2 regions of the Micromonospora sp. NPDC047812 genome follow, and region 2 is predicted to be linked to the other one. Evidence: predicted binding sites of a transcription regulator. Region 2 holds the regulator's gene; the other holds the start of a gene.
What was found. Region 2 encodes HrcA, which represses chaperone genes, less so after heat shock. Its sites were predicted from a motif close to GGTTNGCACNCTCNNNNNGAGNGTGCNAACC; they were not measured.

Region 1: a site for HrcA is predicted at 1,972-2,002, ahead of groL (chaperonin GroEL). Genes of this name have one in related genera too.

Annotation. Positions count from the first base shown of each region.
Region 1 is NZ_JBEYRY010000001.1:1,541,059-1,544,431, forward strand. Features, by position in the region: gene AB0883_RS07145 (hypothetical protein) at 1-94, shown strand, start outside; gene groL (chaperonin GroEL) at 154-1,776, opposite strand; gene AB0883_RS07155 (hypothetical protein) at 2,050-3,129, opposite strand; gene AB0883_RS07160 (cold-shock protein) at 3,315-3,373, opposite strand, start outside.
Region 2 is NZ_JBEYRY010000015.1:61,790-65,162, forward strand. Features, by position in the region: gene hemW (radical SAM family heme chaperone HemW) at 1-186, shown strand, start outside; gene AB0883_RS29295 (DUF4870 domain-containing protein) at 227-889, opposite strand; gene hrcA (heat-inducible transcriptional repressor HrcA) at 1,126-2,148, shown strand; gene dnaJ (molecular chaperone DnaJ) at 2,222-3,367, shown strand.

The sequences.
Region 1 (3,373 bases), on a different contig from region 2:
CGAGCCGGTGACGCTGGTCGACGAGCCGGTGCAGATCCCGCAGCCGTACGACCGGGCGCAGAAGAGACGCAACCAACGGCCACTGCCGACGTGACAGCGAAAGGGGCGGACCGCTGACGCGGCCCGCCCCTTTCGGCGTTGTTGGAGCTGGACTCAGAAGTCCATGTCCCCGCCACCCGGACCAGCCGGGGCGGCCGGGGTCTTCTCCGGCTTGTCCGCCACGACGGCCTCGGTGGTGAGGAAGAGCGCCGCGATCGACGCGGCGTTCTGCAGCGCCGAGCGGGTCACCTTGGCCGGGTCGATGATGCCCGCGGCCAGCAGGTCGACGTACTCGCCGTTGGCGGCGTTGAGGCCGTGACCCGGGTTGAGGTTGCGGACGTGCTCGACGACCACGCCACCCTCGAGACCGGCGTTGACGGCGATCTGCCGCAGCGGGGCGTCCAGCGCGATCTTGACGATCTGCGCGCCGGTCGCCTCGTCGCCGACCAGGTCCAGCTTGTCGAAGGCGGACTTGCCGGCCTGCACCAGCGCGACGCCACCACCCGGGACGATGCCCTCCTCGACGGCGGCCTTCGCGTTGCGGACGGCGTCCTCGATGCGGTGCTTGCGCTCCTTCAGCTCGACCTCGGTGGCCGCGCCGACCTTGATCACCGCGACGCCGCCGGCCAGCTTGGCCAGCCGCTCCTGCAGCTTCTCGCGGTCGTAGTCGGAGTCACTCCGGTCGATCTCGGCCCGGATCTGGTTGACCCGGCCCTGGATCTGCTCGGCGTCGCCGGCACCGTCGACGATGGTGGTCTCGTCCTTGGTCACCACGACCTTGCGGGCGCGGCCCAGCATGTCGAGGCCGACGGCGTCCAGCTTGAGGCCGACCTCCTCGCTGATGACCTGGCCACCGGTGAGGATGGCGATGTCGGCCAGCATGGCCTTGCGGCGGTCACCGAAGCCCGGCGCCTTGACGGCGACGGACTTGAAGGTGCCCCGGACCTTGTTGACGACCAGGGTCGCCAGGGCCTCGCCCTCGATGTCCTCGGCGATGATCAGCAGCGGCTTGCCCGACTGCATGACCTTCTCCAGGATCGGGAGCAGGTCCTTCACCGACGAGATCTTGCTGTTGACGATCAGGAGGTAGGGGTCGTCGAAGACGGCCTCCATGCGCTCCGGGTCGGTCATGAAGTAGGCCGAGATGTAGCCCTTGTCGAAGCGCATACCCTCGGTGAGCTCCAGCTCCAGCCCGAAGGTGTTGCTCTCCTCGACGGTGATGACGCCTTCCTTGCCCACCTTGTCCATCGCCTCGGCGATGATCTCGCCGACGCTGGTGTCACCGGCGGAGATGGAGGCGGTGGAGGCGATCTGCTCCTTGGTCTCGACGTCCTTGGCGAGCTTGAGCAGCTCCTCCGAGACGCTGGCCACGGCGGCCTCGATGCCCCGCTTCAGGGCGATCGGGTTGGCACCGGCGGCCACGTTGCGCAGGCCCTCGCGGACCAGGGCCTGGGCCAGGACGGTCGCCGTCGTCGTGCCGTCACCGGCGACGTCGTCGGTCTTCTTCGCGACCTCCTTGACCAGCTCGGCGCCGATCTTCTCGTAGGGGTCCTCGAGCTCGATCTCCTTGGCGATGCTCACACCATCGTTGGTGATGGTGGGGGCACCCCACTTCTTCTCGAGCACGACGTTGCGGCCCTTGGGGCCGAGCGTCACCTTCACGGCGTCGGCGAGCTGGTTCATGCCCCGCTCGAGGCCGCGGCGCGCCTCTTCGTCGAACGCGATCATCTTGGCCATACGGCGTTGTCCTCCTGGACACTCACGGGCCACCCGAGTGTGTGTCCCGGATGGGCCGCCTGGTGTACGCACCTTGGGACGTCGCCACCTGGCGACGACGACGTCTCCTCGGCCGGGCCGGATAGCCCGCGACGACCGGCCATGTGCCGCAGCCGCGTCTGGACGCCGCTACGACCGTGGCCCTACCGCCCCGACCGTTGGCACTCGCGGTATGCGAGTGCCAATGACTTGTTTAGCACTCTCCCCTGTCGAGTGCAAGCACGATGGCCCCGGTCAGCCGAGTTCACCGGTCAGCCGCGCGCTGTCCACCGGCCCCTCGTGGGCACGCTGCTCGGCGTAGGTGACGACCAGGCCGACCAGTTGGGCGAGGTGGGTGGGCAGGGCCAGCACCGCGCCCACCAGCGTCACCGCGAGCACGCCGACCGCCGTGCCCGGCGACTCCAGCGGGGTGGTGCCGAACGGCAGCGTGCCGATGCCCTCCACCATGCCGGCGGCCCCGCTGCCGACGACGACCGCCGCCGCCACCAGCGCCACCCGGCCGAGCAGCAGACCGAGCCGGTCGTGGAACATCCGGAAGGAGCGGCCGATCGGGTGCTGCCGCTCGAACAGGTAGACCGGGCCGGCCATGCTCAGCGCGAAGGCGAAGTAGATGCCGGGAATCACGCAGAGACAGACCCCGAGCCCGATGATCACGCTCATCAGCAGGGTCCAGCCCCAGAGGCCGAGCGCCCGGCGCGCCCCGTAGGAGAGGGCCGCGCCCACGCTCACCGGTTGACCGGCCGCCTGCCGGGTGACCACCCAGGTGCCGGCCGCCCAACCCAGGCTCTGCACGAAACCGAAGATGAGGGCGCTGCCGAGCACCACGGACAGCAGGACGCCCGTGTCGGCCAGGAAGGTGTCGGGCAGCGCGGCGGGGTCGTCGGCCATCGACTCCTCCCACTTCGCCGACGGGTCGACGACGAGCGAGAGCACCGACACCACCAGGGCCGGCAGCACCTGGGTGAGCAGCAGGATCGGCAGCAGCAGCCGCCAGCCCCGGCGCACGGCGCCGACGCACCGGCCGAACCAGCCGTTGACGCCGGCGCCGGGCGGGGTGACGAGCAGGTCGGCCGGATCGAGGCCGTGCCCCGGCGGGTACCACGGCTGCCCGGGATAGGCGACCGGGGCGCCCGGGTACCACGGCTGCCCGCCGTACGGGCCGGAGCCGACCGGGTACCCGCCGGTGGGCGGGAAGACCTGGCCCTGCGGCTGGTGCGGGCCCGCCGGCGCAGCGCCGCCCGGGCCGACGGGTGGCGTCGCGGAGGGGTCGGGGTCTCCCGGGGGCGGCGCGGCCTGGGGCGGCTGGTCGGACATGAACCCTCCTCAGCGATGGCTGGAACGGCTCACGATCCTCCCCTGCCGACGCAACCGGGCCGAAGCCCGCCCCCGTGGGGCGGGCCGGCCGACGGCTGCCCGGCCTTGCCGGACCACCCCCGGCCGGCGCCTCACGACCGGTGGCCGGGAAGTCGGTCGGCGCGGGGGCGTGGGAGAGACGCCCGTCAGGCGATGACGCGCACGCGCTCGGCCTGGGGACCCTTCTGGCCCTGGGCGATCTCGA
Region 2 (3,373 bases):
ATGCTCCGACTGCGCCTCGCCTCCGGGCTGCCCCTGGCCGCCCTCGACGACGCCGGTCGGGCCGGCGCCGCGCGGGCCCTCGCCGACGGGCTGCTGGTCGCCGACGAACACGCGGCCGGTCGGGCCGTGCTGACGCTGCGGGGCCGGCTGCTCGCCGACGCGGTCGTCCGTGACCTGCTGCCGTGAACCGCGTGCCGGGGCCGGCCGGGGGAGCGGCCGACCCGGGTCACCTGGTGAAGCCGTAGGTCATCGGGTAGCGGTAGAGCACGCCCTCGTTGGCCTTGACCCCGCCGACGATGCCGAAGATCAGCGGCACCAGCCAGACGAGCATCGGGACGAAGAACAGCACCCCGCAGGTGATCAGCGTGACCACCCAGCTCAGCACCCCGACGATCATCCAGGTGAGCTGGAAGTTCAGCGCCGCGACGGCGTGCGCCCGGGCGGTCGGCGACTGCTGCCCCCGGGCCATCAGCGCGATGAGCGGCGCCAGCCAGCCGAGCAGGCCGCCGCCGACGATCACGCCGACCGCGCCGCCGAAGTGGGCGATCAGGGCCCAGTTCTTGTCGTCGTTGCTGGCGTAGCCGCCCGTCGGCGGTCCGTAGCCGCCACCGGCCGGGTAGCCGGCCCCCGGCGGGCCGTAGCCGCCGGGCGGAGGGAAGCCACCGGGCGGGGGATAGTCACCGGGCGGGGGGTAGCCGCCCGACGGCGGCTGGTCGCCGGTGGGCGGCGGATAGTCACCGGGTGGAGGATGGTTGCCCGGGCCGGGTGCCCCGGACAGTGGTGCGGTGGGGTCGCCGGAGCCGGCGTGGCCGGGAACCCCCGACGGAGCGGTCGGATCCGGCGGGAAGCCGGGGTCCCCCGCTCCGGGAGGGCGAGGTGGTTCAGTCATGGAGGTCACGGTAGGGGCAGCCGGCAAGGCGGCACCAGCGTGACACCGGCGTGGGACGACCGGTCCCCGGGCCCGTCCGGCGGGCCCGCACGGTCGCCGATCGGACTGATCGCCCCAGGTCGATCATCGCGCCGGCGGCCCCGCCGACGTAGACTGGCACTCGCTACAGTCGAGTGCCAGCAGCCCGCCCCGGCCCCCCGCGTGCCGGGGCCGACGTGCGACAGGAGGTGGGGAGAATGGGTCTCGACGACCGCAAGCTCGCCGTACTGCGCGCGATCGTCGAGGACTACGTCGCCACGCAGGAGCCCGTCGGCAGCAAGGCGCTGGTCGAGCGGCACCAGCTGGGGGTCTCACCGGCGACCGTCCGCAACGACATGGCCGTGCTGGAGGAGGAGGGCTACATCCGCCAGCCGCACACCAGCGCCGGCCGGGTGCCCACCGACCGGGGCTACCGGCTCTTCGTGGACCGGCTGTCCCGGGTGAAGCCGCTCAGCCCGGCCGAGCGCCGGGCGATCGAGCGTTTCCTGGTCGGCGCCGTCGACCTCGACGACGTGGTGCACCGCACCGTCCGGCTGCTGGCGCAACTGACCCGGCAGGTCGCCGTGGTGCAGTACCCGAGCCTGGCCCGCTCCTCGGTGCGCCACCTGGAGCTGGTGCCGATCTCCACCACCCGGCTGATGCTGGTCATGATCGCCGACACCGGCCGGGTCGAGCAGCGGCTGGTCGAGCTGCCCGCGCCGATCCCCGCCGACGACGTCACGGACCTGCGCCGGCTGGTCAACGAGAAGCTGGTCGGCACCCGGCTGTCGGAGACCCCGCCGCTGGTGCAGGCGCTGGTCGAGGAGTCGCTGCCGCACCTGCGGCCGGCGATGACCACCCTCTCCACCGTGCTGCTGGAAACGCTGATCGAGCGGCACGAGGAGCGGATCGCGCTGGCCGGCACGGCCAACCTCACCCGCGGTGGCCTGCTCGACTTCCAGGGCTCCCTGCGTCCCATCCTGGAGGCGCTGGAGGAGGAGGTCGTCATGCTCAAGCTCATCGGCGAGGCGGAGCCGAGCACGACGCGGGTGCTGATCGGCGACGAGAACGAGATCGACAACCTGCGCGCCGCCTCGGTGGTCAGCACCGGCTACGGGCCGGGCACGACCAGCGTAGGCGGCCTCGGCGTGCTGGGGCCGACCCGGATGGACTACCCCGGCACCATCGCCACGGTGCGGGCCGTGGCACGCTACGTGGGCGAGCTGCTGGCCCAGAACTGACCAGTCAGGGCCGACGGCCGGCTCCGGCCGCCGACCGGCGCAACGCGAGACGAACATGAGGACACGGAACGCAGTGGCCAGGGACTACTACGGCATTCTCGGGGTGAGCCGGGAAGCCTCCGACGACGAGATCAAGCGCGCCTACCGCAAGTTGGCGCGGCAGTTCCACCCGGACGTGAATCCGGATCCGGAGGCACAGGAGAAGTTCAAGGACATCAACGCCGCGTACGAGGTCCTCTCGGACGACCGGAAACGGCAGATCGTCGACCTGGGCGGCGACCCGCTCGCCCCCGGCGGCGGGGGTGCGGGTGGCCCGGGCGGCCCCGGCGGCGCCGGGCCGTTCGTCGGCTTCCAGGACATCATGGACGCGTTCTTCGGCGGCGCGGCCGGCGGTTCGCGGGGCCCGCGACCGCGGACCCGGCCCGGCGCGGACGCGATCCTGCGGCTGGAGCTGGACCTGCACGAGACCGCGTTCGGCGTCGAGGCGCCGATCACCGTCGACACCGCCGTGCTCTGCACCACCTGCTCGGGCGCCGGCACGGCGGCCGGCACCCACCTGGCCACCTGTGAGGCGTGCGCCGGGCGGGGCGAGGTGCAGTCCGTGCAGCGCACCTTCCTCGGTCAGGTGGTCTCCGCCCGGCCGTGCACGGTCTGCCAGGGGTACGGCACCACCATCCCGCACCCGTGCCCGACCTGCGCCGGCGACGGCCGCGTCCGCACCCGACGTTCGCTGACCGTCAAGATCCCGGCCGGTGTCGAGGACGGCATGCGCATCCGCCTCGCCCAGCAGGGCGAGGTCGGCCCGGGCGGCGGCACGGCCGGCGACCTCTACGTGGAGATCCACGAGCGGCCGCACGACGTCTACTCCCGCAAGGGCGACGACCTGCACTGCCGGGTCACGGTGCCGATGACCGCGGCGGCCCTCGGCACCCGGCTGACCATCAAGACGCTGGACAGCGAGGAGACGGTCGACGTCAAGGCCGGCACCCAGCCGGGCAGCACCCTGCGGCTGCGCGCCCGGGGCGTGCCGCACCTGCGCGGCACCGGCCGGGGCGACCTCTACGTCCACCTCGACGTGCGTACCCCCACCAAGCTCGACGCCGACCAGGAGAAGATGCTGCGCGACTTCGCCAAGACCCGGGGCGAGGAGGTCGCCGAGCTCACCAAGCAGGGCGGCTTCTTCTCCCGGATGCGCGACGCCTTCAACGGCCACGCCTGACCCGGC